Regions from separate parts of the Sphingomonas sp. jy18 genome, predicted to be linked through region 2. Evidence: predicted binding sites of a transcription regulator. Region 2 holds the regulator's gene; each other region holds the start of a gene.
The links. Region 2 encodes LexA, which represses DNA repair genes until DNA is damaged. Its sites were predicted from a motif close to GTTCCNCNCTTGTTCT; they were not measured.
Positions count from the first base shown of each region.

Region 1: the regulator LexA is predicted to act here: its motif matches at 1,510-1,525, upstream of AC0QC4_RS09720 (ATP-dependent helicase).
Region 3: the regulator LexA is predicted to act here: its motif matches at 2,324-2,339, upstream of uvrA (excinuclease ABC subunit UvrA).

Region 1 covers NZ_JBXPBT010000003.1:257,771-262,704, forward strand. Annotated here, with positions in the region: gene guaB (IMP dehydrogenase) at 1-1,380, opposite strand, end outside; gene AC0QC4_RS09720 (ATP-dependent helicase) at 1,529-3,814, shown strand; gene AC0QC4_RS09725 (aspartyl/asparaginyl beta-hydroxylase domain-containing protein) at 3,961-4,934, shown strand, end outside.
Region 2 covers NZ_JBXPBT010000003.1:391,187-396,120, forward strand. Annotated here, with positions in the region: gene trpC (indole-3-glycerol phosphate synthase TrpC) at 1-402, shown strand, start outside; gene moaC (cyclic pyranopterin monophosphate synthase MoaC) at 399-869, shown strand; gene AC0QC4_RS10370 (molybdopterin molybdotransferase MoeA) at 854-2,038, shown strand; gene lexA (transcriptional repressor LexA) at 2,121-2,798, shown strand; gene AC0QC4_RS10380 (ComEC/Rec2 family competence protein) at 2,792-4,921, opposite strand.
Region 3 covers NZ_JBXPBT010000001.1:148,458-153,391, forward strand. Annotated here, with positions in the region: gene AC0QC4_RS00715 (M10 family metallopeptidase C-terminal domain-containing protein) at 1-1,772, opposite strand, end outside; gene AC0QC4_RS00720 (hypothetical protein) at 1,805-2,179, opposite strand; gene uvrA (excinuclease ABC subunit UvrA) at 2,350-4,934, shown strand, end outside.

The DNA of each region.
Region 1 (4,934 bases), 130 kb from region 2:
GATCTGCACGAAACGCGCCTTCTGCCGCAGTTCGGGCAGTGTCGCCGCGCCTGTGTATCCCATCGCCGCCTTCACGCCGCCGACCAGCTGGTGGATCACGTCGCGCGCGCTGCCCTTGTAGGGTACGCGGCCTTCGATCCCCTCTGGCACCAGCTTGAGCTGGTCCTTGATGTCCTGCTGGAAATAGCGGTCCGCAGAGCCGCGCGCCATCGCGCCGACGCTCCCCATGCCGCGATAGCTTTTGTAGCTGCGGCCCTGGTAGAGGAATGTCTCGCCCGGTGCTTCCTCTGTGCCGGCAAGCAGCGATCCGACCATCACTGTCGTCGCACCCGCCGCCAGCGCCTTGGCGATATCGCCCGACGTGCGCAGCCCGCCATCGGCGATCACCGGCGTGTCGGACTTTGCCGCTTCCTCGGCACAGTCCATCACCGCCGTGAGCTGCGGCACGCCGACACCAGCAACGATCCGCGTCGTGCAGATGGAGCCGGGCCCGATGCCGACCTTGACGCAATCAGCCCCGGCATCGATCAGCGACCGGGTCGCCTCGGCCGTCGCGACATTGCCGGCAACGATCTGCACCGTGTTGGACATGCGGCGCACCGCGGTCACCGCCTCGGCGACCATGCTCGAATGGCCGTGCGCGGTGTCGATGACCAGACAGTCGCATTCGGCATCGAGCAGCGCTTCGGCGCGTGCCAGCCCCTTGTCGCCAACGGTGGTCGCCGCGGCGACGCGCAGGCGACCGGCATCGTCCTTGGTCGCGGTGGGGTAAGTGACGGCGCGCTCGATATCCTTGACGGTGATCAGCCCGACGCAATGCTGCGCTTCGTCGACCACCAGCAGCTTTTCGATGCGCCGCTGATGTAGCAGCCGCCGCGCATCGGCCTGGCTCACGCCTGCGCGCACCGTCACCAGATCGTCGCTGGTCATCAACTCGCGTACCGGCTGCGCCGGATTGTCGGCAAAGCGCATATCGCGGTGGGTGATGATGCCGACCAGCCGGCCCGAAGCCTCTACCACGGGAAATCCGGAAATGCGGTGCTGCGCCATCAGCGCCTGCACTTCGGCCAGCGTGGCGTCTGGGCCGACCGTGATGGGGTTGACCACCATCCCGCTCTCGAAGCGCTTGACCTGCCGCACGGCGGCCGCCTGTTCCTCGATGTCGAGATTGCGGTGCAGCACGCCGATGCCGCCCAGCTGGGCCATCACGATCGCCATCTCCGCCTCGGTCACGGTATCCATCGCCGATGAGATGATGGGGATGGCGAGCGAGATCCCGCGCGTCAGCCGTGTCGTCGTGTCCGCGCCGCTCGGCAACACATTGGATGCGCCCGGCTGCAGCAGCACATCGTCAAAGGTAAGGCCGAGGCGGATGTCCATGAGCTGCCACTTTCGCTGTCTGGTCGTCGGGCGAGCGGCGGAAGCGCCGAGTCGCGGGTGGCGGCCCATGTAACCAAGGTGCGCACTTTGCGCCAGTGGCACCACCCAAAGCTTGCCCTGCCCGCCAATGTTCCCTACCCGTTCGCGGGTGAACAGCCCTGCCCCCGCCCCGATTGCACCATCCACCGACAGCCCTTTCCTCGCCGGACTGAACCCCGCGCAGCGTGAGGCGGTGCTGACAACCGAAGGCCCGGTGCTGGTGCTGGCGGGCGCGGGAACGGGGAAAACATCCGCGCTCACCGCGCGGCTCGCGCACATCGTGGCCACACGCCTCGCCTATCCCGGGCAAATCCTCGCGGTCACCTTCACCAACAAGGCAGCGCGCGAGATGCGCGAGCGGATCGAACGGCTGATCGGGCCAGCCAGCGAAGGCATGGGCTGGCTCGGCACCTTCCACGCCATCGCCGCCAAGATGCTGCGCCGTCATGCCGAGCTGGTCGGGCTGCACAGCAATTTCACCATCCTCGACACCGACGACCAGTTGCGTGTCATCAAGCAGATACTGCAGGCCGAGGGCGTCGACGACAAGCGCTGGCCGAGCCGGCAGTTTGCCGGCTTGCTCGACCGGTGGAAGAACCGCGGCCTCACGCCCGACGACCTGCAGGCTGGCGACGATGACGGTTTTGCGCATGGCAAAGGGCAGCATCTCTACCGCCTCTACCAAGAGCGGCTGAAGACACTCAATGCCTGCGACTTCGGCGATCTGCTTCTGCACATGCTGGTCATCTTCCGCAGCCACCGCGAAGTGCTGCAGGAGTATCAGCAACGCTTCCGTTACATCCTGGTGGACGAATATCAGGACACCAATGCCGCCCAATATCTGTGGCTGCGGCTGCTGGCGCAGGAGCGCAAGAATATCGCGGTGGTGGGGGACGACGACCAGTCGATCTATTCATGGCGCGGGGCGGAAGTCGCCAACATCCTGCGCTTTGAGCGGGATTTTCCGGGCGCCAAGACCGTCCGTCTCGAACAGAATTACCGCTCTACCCCGCACATTCTGGGCGCTGCCTCTGGCCTGATCGCCCACAATGGAGAGCGGCTGGGCAAGACCTTGTGGACCGAGGCTGACGCCGGAGACAAGGTGCGGGTCATCGGCGTGTGGGACGGGCCGGAAGAGGCCCGCCGGGTTGGCGAGGAGATCGAGGCGCTGCAGCGCCGCGGGGTTTCGCCCGACGCCGCAGCCATTCTGGTGCGCGCCGGCTTCCAGACCCGCGAGTTCGAAGAACGATTCATCCACATCGGCCTGCCTTACAAGGTGGTCGGTGGCTTTCGCTTTTACGAGCGCGCGGAAATCCGCGATGCGATCGCCTATCTGCGCCTGGTCAACCAGCCTGCCGACGACCTTGCTTTCGAACGCATCGTCAACCAGCCCAAGCGCGGCATCGGCGACAAGGCGATGGCCAGCGTGCACCGGCTGTCGCGCGACCAGCGCATCTCCCTGCTCGGCGCGGCGGCGATGCTGGCGGACAGCGATGAAGGCACGCCAGCCGCCCGCCGCGCGCTGGGCGGGTTCGCCGCCGCCATCGGCCGGTGGCGCGACACGGCCAGCACCCAGCGCCACACGCTGCTGATGCAGACGATATTGGAAGAAAGCGGTTATACCGCGATGCTGCAGGCGGATCGCAGCGCCGAGGCCGCAGGCCGGCTGGAGAATTTGGCCGAACTCGTCCGGGCGATGGACGAATATGACAGTCTGGCCGAATTCCTCGACCATGTCAGCCTGGTGATGGACAATGAGGCCGCGAGCGACGAGCCGAAGGTCACGATCATGACCGTGCACGCCGCGAAGGGGCTGGAATTTCCGCACGTATTCCTTGCCGGCTGGGAAGACGGTCTGTTCCCATCGCAGCGCGCGCTCGACGAAGGCGGCATGAAGGCGCTCGAAGAGGAACGCCGTCTCGCTTATGTCGCGATCACCCGCGCGCGGGAGGCCTGCGCCATTTTTCATGCCGCCAATCGCCGCGTTTACGGCCAGTGGCAGAGCGCCATTCCCTCGCGCTTCATCGCCGAACTCCCGCCGGAGCATATCGAAACCGAGACCACCATGTCCGGTGGCGAATCCCTTTGGCGCGCCAACTGGTCGAGCGCCGCCGATCCTTTTGCCGATGTGGCGCGCGGCACCGGACGCGGCCCTGGCTGGCAGCGCGCGGCCGCCACTGGCTACAACTCTGCGCCAGCGAAAGTGGTGGAAACGCGCCAGAGCGCCATCAGCCTCGGCAACCCCGGCCGCCGCGATCTCGCCATCGGCATGCGCGTCTTCCACGAGAAGTTCGGTTATGGCACCATTATCGACATCGAGGGCAACAAGGTGGTCGTCGACTTCGAGTTGGGCGAGCCGAAACGGATGCTCGACACATTCGTGAAGCTCGCGTGATGGGCTGACGTCATTGCGAACGCAGCGAAGCAATCCAGAGTTGGCGCAAACCGCTCTGGATTGCTTCGCTGCGCTCGCAATGACGGTTGGACTGGCTGATGCATACGGCCTTGCCACCCCCGCCCCCAGCCGTCTAACCCGCCCAGATGGCCGACGCCCTTTCAACCCTGCTGCAAATGGCCAAGCGCGATATCGGGGAAGGTCGCCCGGCCGAGGCCCTGCAGCGGCTGATGGCTCACAGGACAAGCGCGTCGCACTGGTCTGTGGAAGCCGACTGGCTGCTGGCCCAGGCCAGCGCAAGGGCCGGCGACCGGGCGTCAGAACGCACTGCGCTGCAATCGATCCTGCGCGCCAACAGCCGCGACATACGCGCGCTGCTGGCGATGGCGCAGAGCTTTGCCGACAGCGGCGACCAGCGGGCCGCTGTTTCCTGGTTTACCACAGCACTCAATCAGGCACGAGTCAGTCAGACGGCCCCCGCGCTGGTGCCGCTGCTCGACCGTGCCCATGCCTATTGCGAGGAGGCAAAGGCCGGTTTTGCGGCGCGGTTCGAAAGCACTCTGGAGACCATTGTCAGCGATTCCGCCGCGACCCCGGCGCTGCGCCATGCGGTCGATCTGTTGCAGGGGCGCTCGGAGATATTCCTGCAGCAGCCCACCATGTTCTATTATCCCGGCCTGCCGCAGCGCGCCTTCTATGAGCGCCACGAGTTCGACTGGGTAACGGCGATCGAAGCGCAAGCTGGGGAGCTGCGCGACGAATTTCTGGCACTTGCCGCCGCTGGAGAGGAGCCCTTCGCCCCCTACATCCAGCGCAGCGAAAACCGACCGGCTTCGTCCAGTCCGCTACTCGACGATCCGAGTTGGGGGGCAGCCTATCTCTGGCAGAATGGCGCGCCCACCGCGCTGGCAGCGCAGGTCCCTGCCACCATGGCCGCGCTCGATAGCGCGCCGATCCCGCATATTGCCGAACGGTCGCCGATGGCGCTCTATTCGCGGCTTCGCCCCGGCACGCACATCGCGCCGCACCACGGCCTGCTCAACACCCGGCTGATCTGCCACCTGCCGCTGGTCGTCCCCGGTGGCTGTGCGCTCCGGGTGGGCCATGAAACGCGCGAATG
Region 2 (4,934 bases):
GAAGCCCGCGGTCTCGGCGCCGATGCGATCCTGATCATCGTCGCAGCGCTGGACGACACGCAGATGCGCGCCATCGAGGCAGAGGCGCTGGCGCTCGGCATGGATGTGCTGGTCGAAGTGCATGACGAGGCCGAGTTGGCCCGCGCGCTGGCGCAGCTTTCCAGCCGGCTGATCGGCATCAACAACCGCGATCTCAAGCGCTTCGTCACCGATCTTGGCGTCAGCGAACGGCTCGCGCCGCTGGTGCAGCCCGGCACGTTGCTGGTCAGCGAAAGCGGCATCGCCGGGCCGGCGGATATCGCGCGGCTGCGCGGCAGCGGCATCCACGCGTTTCTCGTCGGCGAGCATCTGATGCGCCATGCCGATGTCGAGGCCGCAACCCGGACGCTGCTCGCGGCATGAGCGGCCTCACCCACATCGATGCCGAGGGCGCGGCGCGGATGGTCGATGTCTCGGCCAAGCCGGTGACGGCGCGCCGCGCGGTCGCCGCCGGGCATATCCTGCTCTCCCCGGCCGCCATCGCCGCGGTGCGGGACGGCTCCGGGCCCAAGGGCGATGTGCTGGCGACCGCACGGCTGGCGGGGATCATGGCCGCCAAGCGCACCGCCGATCTCATCCCGCTCTGCCACCCGCTGCCACTGGCCTCCGCCCGCGTCGATTTCACCATCGGCGACAAGAGCATCGAAGCGGTCGCGGAAACCGTCACGTCGGCACAGACCGGGGTAGAAATGGAAGCAATGACAGCGGTTTCCGTGGCCTTGCTGACAATCTATGACATGACCAAGGCGATCGACAAGGCGGCGTGCATAGGTCAGGTGCGTCTGGTTGCGAAGGAAGGCGGCAAGTCCGGCCCATGGCGCGCGGACTGATCAGCCTGGAGGACGCCCAGGCCGCGGTCCTCGCCCTCGCGCACCCCGGACCGCGCGTCGAACTGCCGCTGCACGAGGCCCATGGCTGGCTCGCCGCCCCGCTCGTCGCGCGCCGCACCCAGCCGTGGGCGGACCTCAGTGCGATGGATGGCTATGCCCTCGGCGCTGGCGATGGACCGTGGCAGATCGTCAGCGCCATCCCTGCCGAGAGCCGCGCCCCCGGCACCCTGTCCGCCGGAGAGGCGGCGCGTATCTTCACCGGCGCGCCCCTTCCGGCCGGCGCAGACCGCATCCTGATCCAGGAGGACGCCAAGGTCGACGGAACGGTGCTGACCGCAACCGACCACCCCGCCCCCGGCCGCTGGATCCGCCGTCGGGGCAGCGACTTTGCCGAAGGCGCACCGCTTGCGGCACCGGGCGCGGCCGTCACCCCCGGCCTCATCGCTCTTGCCGCGAGTGCCGATCACGCCACCCTCCCCTGCCACCGCCGCCCCGCGGTCACCATCGTCGCCACCGGCAGCGAACTGGTTCTGCCCGGGTCCGGCGAGACCGGCCTGCCGTCGGCCAACGGCGCGATGCTGGCCGCCCTCGTCGCGCCATGGGCAGCATCGGTGAACGACCGGGGCATCGCGCCCGATGCGCTCACCGCCATCACCGCGCTTATCGACGATTTCGCTGCCACGCACCGCGACCCGGCGCTGCTGCTGCTGAGCGGAGGCGCGTCGGTCGGCGATCATGACCTCGTCCGCCCGGCGCTCGAAGCGGCGGGGTGGACCATCGCCTTGCGCCGTGTCGCGATGAAGCCCGGAAAGCCGCTGATCGTGGCGCACAGGGAAGGCCTCGTTGCGCTTGGCCTGCCCGGCAATCCGGTCTCCGCCTTCGCGACCGCCACCCTGTTTGCGCTGCCCGTGCTGCGCGCCATGGCCGGATGCCCTGACCCGCTGCCCCGCCACGAGACCGCGCCGCTCGCCGCGCCGCTGCCGGCCGGCAGCAACCGCACCGAATATCTGCGCGGACGTCGCAACCCGGATGGCAGCATCGCCCCCGCCGGCAGCCAGGACAGCGCCGCACTGTTCACGCTGGCCGGTGCGAATGTGCTTATCCGGCTGGACCGCGATGCGCCGCCACAAGATATGGGCGCAAGCGCGCGCTACATCCCCATCGCTTGATCGACCCCATCAGCGGGGTCTTGACGTTCCCTTTTCGTTTGCATAGATGTTCTTCCGATGTTCCGTCACGGGGAGAGCGAGCATGCTCACGCGCAAACAGCATGAACTGATCTGCTTCATCGAAGACCGGCTGGCTGAATCCGGCATTTCGCCGTCTTTCGAAGAGATGAAGGATGCCTTGGGGCTGAAGTCCAAGTCCGGGGTGCATCGCCTGATCAGCGCGCTCGAGGAACGCGGCTTCCTGCGTCGGCTGCCCAACCGGGCGCGGGCACTCGAGGTGGTGCGCAATCCGGAGCGCGGTGAGCGCGAGCAGGCGCCCGCCTCCAATGTCATCGCCATGCCGACCCGGGCGACGCCGCGTGCCGTCGTCGCCAACGACGTGATCGAACTGCCGCTGCATGGCCGCATCGCGGCCGGCATGCCGATCGAAGCGTTCGAGGATTCCGCGCAATTGGTCGTGCCTGCCGCCCTGCTCGGGCCGGGTGACCATTATGCGCTCGAAGTCTCCGGGGACTCGATGGTCGAGGCCGGCATTCTCGACGGCGATTATGCCCTGATCCAGCGCGCCGAGACCGCGCGCGAAGGCGACATCGTGGTTGCGCTGATCGACGGTCAGGATGCCACGCTCAAATATTTCCACCGCGACGGGCAGAATGTCCGGCTGGATCCGGCCAATGCCGCCTATGACCCGCAGCATTATCGCGCGGACCGCGTCGCGGTGCAGGGCCGGCTCGCCGGCTTGCTGCGGCGTTATCATTGAGCGGACGAAGCCTCGGCCTGCCTCGGCTGCCTCGGTGGCATGATCGTCGGCGGATGGCCCCATGGTTTGCCCTGTGCTGCTGACGCAACCCCGCGTACCGACGGCGGGTCGAGGGTGATGGCGAGCCCGCCGGTCTGATCGAGGAATTGGCGATCCGCCTTCAGCCAGCGGGGCTGGCAACCGCGCGGCAGCCAGCGGTCGGCGATCACGATATCGCTGCGGGCGCATGCTGCGACCAGCGGTTGCCAATCGGTACGATAACCGCTGCGCGCGGCCATCACCGTCCAGCGGCGGCCAGCACGCTCTACCTGCCAGACGCAGAAGTCGGCCGAGCAGCGCGTGCCTGGCTGCGTTGCCAGCGCTGTCAGCTCCCCGTCGACCCCCGCCGCCTCGGCCAGTTGATCGCGGATATAGTCGCCCGCCCGGTCACGCAGCAGCGCATAGCGGCCATCCTCTGCGCGCACCGCAACATGACGACCATCACCGGTCACCAGCAGATCCGGCGCGGGCGTGGCGAAGGCCCAGAGCAAGCCGGCCACGATCGCGGGCAGCCCTGCCCAGCGCACCCTGGTCCGCCACAATCCCACCCACAGTCCGCCGCCAACCGAGAGCAGCATCGCGGCCAGCGGGGTAGATGGCACCGCCGCGACAGCCCCCGGCGCGCTCGCCACGGCATGGGCCATCCACAGCATGAACCCAAGCGCCTGATCGACCACCCACCATGCCGGCGCACCAAGACCGATACCATCGAGCAGCAGCGCCAGCGCTTCTGCCGGCATGACCACGAACGTCGTCAGGGGGATCGCCACCATATTGGCGAGCGAGCCGTAGAGCCCGGCCTTGTGGAAATGGAACAGCGCAATCGGCATCAGCGCCAGCTCGACGGCGAGACCGGTCAGCAACAGCCCCAGAAATCCGCGCAGCAGCCGCATTCCCCGGCTTTCGTCGCGGCGCGCCAGCATAGCGGTAACGCGCGGATGGGTGTGCAGCGCGACAATGGCGGTCACCGCGGCGAAACTCAGCTGAAAGCTCGGCCCGACCAGCGCCTCGGGCCAAAGTAGCAACACGAACAGCGCGCCCGCCGCGACCAGCCGTAGCGTAATAGCCTCCCGCCCCAAGGCGATCGCGAGCAGCACCAGCAGCGCTGCGACCAGCGACCGGATTGTCGGCACCTCGGCCCCGGTAAGGAGCGTGTAGCCGAGCCCGACCAGCGCGCCCACGCCGGCGGAGATCAGGATCAGCGGCGCCCGCAGTGCCAGCCATGGCGAGAGTGCGAGCAGGCGCAGCGCCAGCCACATGGCGCCGCCCACCGCCGCGGTGATGTGCAATCCGCTGATCGAGAGCAGATGCGCGAGGCCGGCACGGCGCATCGCCTCATCATCCTCCGGCGGGATAGCGCCGCGATCCCCTGTCGCCAGCGCCGCAGCGATCGCGCCGGCGCCGCCATCGACCTGGCGCTGAATATGCGCCGAGAGCCGCTGGCGAAGACTCGGCGGAGCGGCATTGGCGCCATCCAGCCGCTCGACAGGCCCGATCGCACTACCCACCGCACCGAGTTGGTCGAACCAGGCCCGCCGCGCAAAGTCATAGCCCCCCGGCAGCGCGGCGGACGGCGGCGGCACCAGCCGCGCGCGCAAGGCAATATGTTCACCGGCGCTGATCTCCAGCGCCCCCGGGTCATCGATCCCGATCGTCACCCGGATGCGCGGCGGCAGCATCGCCGCCGGATCGGGCCGCAGAATCAGCCGCACATCGCCTCGTGCCGCCTGCAACTCGGTCTGCTCCACGATCGCCTGAAAACGGAGTACCGCGGGGCGCTCCAGCACCGGTGCCGCCACCCGTTCGCTGCGCAACCAGGCCAGCGCGCAGCCTGCCGCCATGGCGATACCGGCAACCACCAGCATCTGCCGCAGCAGCCCACCCGGCGGACACAGCAGCCAGCCGAAGGCCGCAAAGGCAGTCATCACCAGCATGAAACCGATCCACGCCGCCGCGCCCGGCAGCGCGAACCAGGCGCCGACGCCGGTGCCGAACACCACCGGCAGCCACAGGAACAGGCTCTCGCGCTCCCGCCACAGCCAATGGTCCACCGCGTCCGCGACAACCGCCACGCGCGCGGCCATCACCGGCAATCCC
Region 3 (4,934 bases), on a different contig from region 2:
ATGCGCTGGTTTTGCGTGAAACGCGAATAGTTCAGCGTATCGGTGCCGCCGTGATCGACCACGGTGTAGGTCACCGAGGGGAATTGCGTGGCGTCATAGATGGCGCGACCCGAGGTATTGCCGAAGCCATAGGTGGTGTTGCCGGTGCGGGTCGTCGTCGGCGTGCCGTAGGCCAGATTGACGGCCAGCACATCGGCGATGATCGGCGACACCACGAACTGGCGGCTGAAGCCCTGCGCAGCGAAATAGGTGTTCTCGGTCTGGTCGAAATAGGACATCACCGTCGTCGCCCAGGCGTCGTTCTGGTAGCTGTTGTCCTGCCCGTAGGTGGCGTTGCCATTATAGGGGCCACCGTGGCCGAGGCCGATGGCATGGCCGATTTCGTGGATATAGGTCTGGAAGGAATAGGTGTTGAGGCCGGTGCCATAGGTCGCCAGCCACTGGGTGCTGACGTTGACTGTGGAGCTGGTGATGATGTTGCCAACCCGCGTCGAGTTGGCAAAGGCACCCGACTGATTGTCGTCCAGCGTGATGTTGGCGGCGCCTGCGATTTCCTGGAAGGTGATGCCGGTCGCGTCCGACCACAGGTTGAACGCCTCCCGCGCCAGATTCTGCCCTTCGGGCGTCAGCGCGGTGACGTTGAAGGTGATGGTGCCGCCGGGCGCAACGTTGAAGTGGCGGGCATTCTGCGTGCCGCCCCAATAGCCATTGAGCAGCTGGTCGGCGATCTGGTCATTGGTGAAAACCGGCAGCGGCGGGGCGACGGTCGCAGCAACACGATAATTGCCGGATTCGCCATCGTTGAACCCGCCGACATCGAGATAGTAGGTGCCGGTTGTGGTCGCGGTGAAACGGATCTGCGAATAAGTGCCACCGCCGCCATCGTCGTTTTCGGCAAGCTGGGTGGAACCGTTGGTACCGAACAGGCGGATGAAAGTATCGGGATCATTGGCACCGCCAGTGGCGCTGGTGCGGAACAGATAGCTCTGCCCGGCGACGAGATCGACACGGTACCAGTCATGGTCCCCCGCTGCATCGAGCACGCCGGCGACGACCGGGCCGTCGACTGTCAGGCTGGCGGTCGTCGCAGAACTGCCGGGGATGGCATCGGCGAGGTCCGACGCCGCGGTCAGGCGGAAATTGCCGGTCTCGAGATCGTTGTAGGCAGCGACATTGACGAAATAGGTGCCGCTGGTGGTCGCCGTGAAGACGATGCGCGAATAGGTGTTGCCGGGGAATGCGATGTCGTCATTCTCGGCAAGCAGCGTGCCGGCGCTGTTGTGCAGGCGCAGATAGCTGTCCTGGATATCGCCCGCGCCGGTCGCACCGACCGTGAAGGTGTAGGTCTGCCCGGCGGTGAGCGTAACGCGGTACCAGTCGCGGTCCCCCAGCGTGTCGATGACACCGTTCACAGACGAACCGATCGCCAGCGTGACGGTGCTGCTGGTGTCGCCGGGCACGGTATCGACGAAGACGAGGTCGGTCGGCGGTGCGCCATCGATGGTGTCGAGGCCCAGCGAGACGACGGTCGCGCGCGATCCGCCCACGCTGGTGAGCGTTACGGTCGATTCCCGGACGTCGAAGCTGCCGGTCAGGCCGGCCGTGCCGGTGGCCACTCCGCCGGAGAGGAGCCCGCTGCTGCCGCGGCCATCGCTGTCGACGGGCGAGCGCTTGCTGTCATAGGCGCAACAGTCCGCGCAAGAGCAGCCTTCCTGATGTGCGATCAGACCGTCCGCCAGTGCAAAGTCGTCGTTCGGGATGAACAGCTTCATGAAAAGTCCCCTCGCTCATGGTCCCGTCGGTTTTAGCGGTGCTGCGCCAGTTCCTGCGTGACTTGTCTCACAATTTCTTCGCCCAGTCGCGTCAAATCCGCCCGCTCCAATTGCCTGTCGACCACGTCTACCGCAATTTCGAGAAAGTCGTGGGCGGCACTGCCCTGCCGGTAGCTGACCCGCGCCAGCGCCGTCCCCGGGCGGGACAGATCGAGCGCGATCGCGACATCGAGCCCTTCTGCTGCACGGTCGGCCGCGCCGAGCCCGGCTGCGACCTGCCGGCGCAGCAGGGTGCAGGCATTCTCGGCGGGTACAGCCGGATTGGCCTTGTCGGCAAATCGCCGGGCGGAATCGCCGGACAGAACGCATTGCACGGCCGGCGCGCGCGAAGGAGGCTGGTTGGACATGGCGCAGGCCGTCTCCATCAGGGCAAGACATACCACCAAAAGGCGCATCGGCAGCGGCATAGCGATGGTTTAGGGAAGTCATCTGCGCAAGTCGACCGCGATTCGCTGTCATCGCCCGACGGCGCTGTCGCCGCTTGCCTCTCCCGAACAAATATGGAACAGCGCCACGCATGTCTTTGACTCATATTTCCGTCCGCGGCGCGCGCGAGCATAATCTCAAAGGGATCGACGTCGATCTGCCGCGCGACAAGTTGATCGTCATCACCGGCCTTTCCGGCTCGGGCAAATCCTCGCTCGCCTTCGACACTATCTATGCCGAAGGGCAGCGGCGCTATGTCGAGTCGCTGTCGGCCTATGCCCGGCAGTTTCTGGAGATGATGCAGAAGCCCGATGTCGAGCATATCGACGGGCTGTCTCCAGCGATCAGCATCGAGCAGAAGACGACCAGCCGCAATCCGCGCTCGACCGTCGCCACCGTCACCGAAATCTACGATTATATGCGCCTGCTGTGGGCGCGGGTCGGCATTCCCTATTCGCCTGCGACCGGTCTGCCCATCGCCGCGCAGACCGTCAGCCAGATGGTCGACCGGGTGATGGCGCTGCCCGAGGGCACGCGCGCCTATCTGCTCGCGCCGGTCGTGCGCGGCCGCAAAGGCGAGTATCGCAAGGAACTGGCGCAGTGGCAGAAGGACGGCTTCACCCGCGTACGCATCGACGGCGCTTTCTACGAGATCGACGAGGCTCCGGCGCTCGACAAGAAATACAAGCATGACATCGAGGTGGTGGTCGACCGCATCGCCGTGCGCGAGGGCATCGAGGGCCGGCTGGCCGACAGTTTCGAGACCGCGCTGAAACTGGCCGAGGGGCTGGTGTATCTCGATCTGGCCGATGGGACGGTGGACTCCCTCTCCCCTTCAGGGGAGAGGGCCGGGGAGAGGGGGAGTCAAACCAGCCTTGGCGCGACTGCCCCTCTCCCAACCCTCTCCCCTAAAGGGGAGAGGACTTCAGGCATGAAAAACACCGGACTGCCCGCCAACCGCATCGTCTTCTCCGAAAAATTCGCCTGCCCCGTCTCCGGCTTCACCATCGCAGAAATCGAACCACGCCTGTTCAGCTTCAACGCGCCGCAAGGGGCCTGCCCGGCCTGCGATGGCCTGGGCGAAAAGCTGCTGTTCGACGAGGACCTGGTCGTCCCCAATCATGCGCTGTCGATCAAGCAGGGCGCAGTGGTGCCATGGGCCAAGTCCAACCCGCCCTCCCCCTATTACATGCAGGTACTGGCCAGCCTCGCCAAGGCCTATGGCTTCTCGCTCGACACGCCGTGGCGCGACCTGCCGGGCGAGGTGCAACTGATCATCCTGCACGGCACCGGCGGCAAGCCCGTCACCCTCACCTTCATGGACGGGCGCAAGAGCTACAGCGTCAACAAGCCGTTCGAGGGTGTGATCGGCAACCTCAACCGGCGGATGCTGCAGACCGAGAGCGCATGGATGCGGGAGGAGCTGTCCAAGTTCCAGCAACCGCACCCGTGCGAGACCTGCGGCGGCGCGCGGCTGAAGCCCGAGGCGCTGGCGGTGAAGATCGCGGGCGAAGACATCAGCCTCTCCGCCCGGCGCAGCGTGCATGATGCGCTCGACTGGTTCTCTACCCTCGCGCCGAAGCTGACCGCGCAGCAGCAGCAGATCGCGACGCCGATCCTCAAGGAAATTGTCGAGCGGCTGGGCTTCCTCGACAATGTCGGGCTCGACTATCTCAATCTCGACCGCACCAGCGGCACCCTTTCCGGCGGGGAGAGCCAGCGCATCCGGCTGGCCTCGCAGATCGGCTCGGGCCTGTCCGGCGTGCTCTATGTCCTCGACGAGCCGAGCATCGGCCTGCACCAGCGCGACAATGACCGGCTGCTGGTGACGCTGCGGCGGCTGCGCGACCTCGGCAACACCGTCATCGTCGTCGAGCATGACGAGGATGCGATCCGCGCTGCCGACTGGATCGTCGATATGGGCCCGGGCGCGGGCGTGCATGGCGGAGAGATTGTCGCGCAGGGCACACTCAAGGAAGTGCTCAAAGCGAAGAACAGCCTGACCGCCGACTATCTGACCGGACGGCGCGAAATTGCCGTGCCCAAGGAGCGCCGCATCGCTGCCAAGGGCGATGGCACGCAGATCCGCACCCGCGCCAAGCCAGAGGCCAAGCCGACCAAGAAGCAGCTCAAGCTCCTCGAAACACAGGGCAAGTTCATCGAACTGGTCAATGCCCGTGCCAACAATCTGCTCGGGGTTACCGCGCGCATCCCGGTCGGCACCTTCACCTGCGTCACCGGCGTGTCGGGATCGGGCAAATCCTCGCTGATCATCGACACGCTGCAGGCGGCGGCCAGCCGGGCGCTGAACGGCGCGCGGGTGATCGCCGGGCCACACGACGCGCTGACAGGGCTCGAATTTTTCGACAAGGTGATCGACATCGACCAGTCGCCGATCGGTCGCACCCCGCGCTCCAATCCGGCGACCTACACCGGTGCCTTCACCACCATCCGCGACTGGTTCGCCGGGCTGCCCGAAAGCCTCGCGCGCGGTTACAAGCCCGGGCGCTTCAGTTTCAACGTCAAGGGCGGGCGCTGCGAGGCGTGCCAGGGCGACGGCCTGATCAAGATCGAGATGCACTTCCTGCCCGACGTCTATGTGACCTGCGAGGTGTGCCACGGCCAGCGCTACAACCGCGAGACGCTGGAGGTGAAGTTCAAGGGCAAGAGCATCGC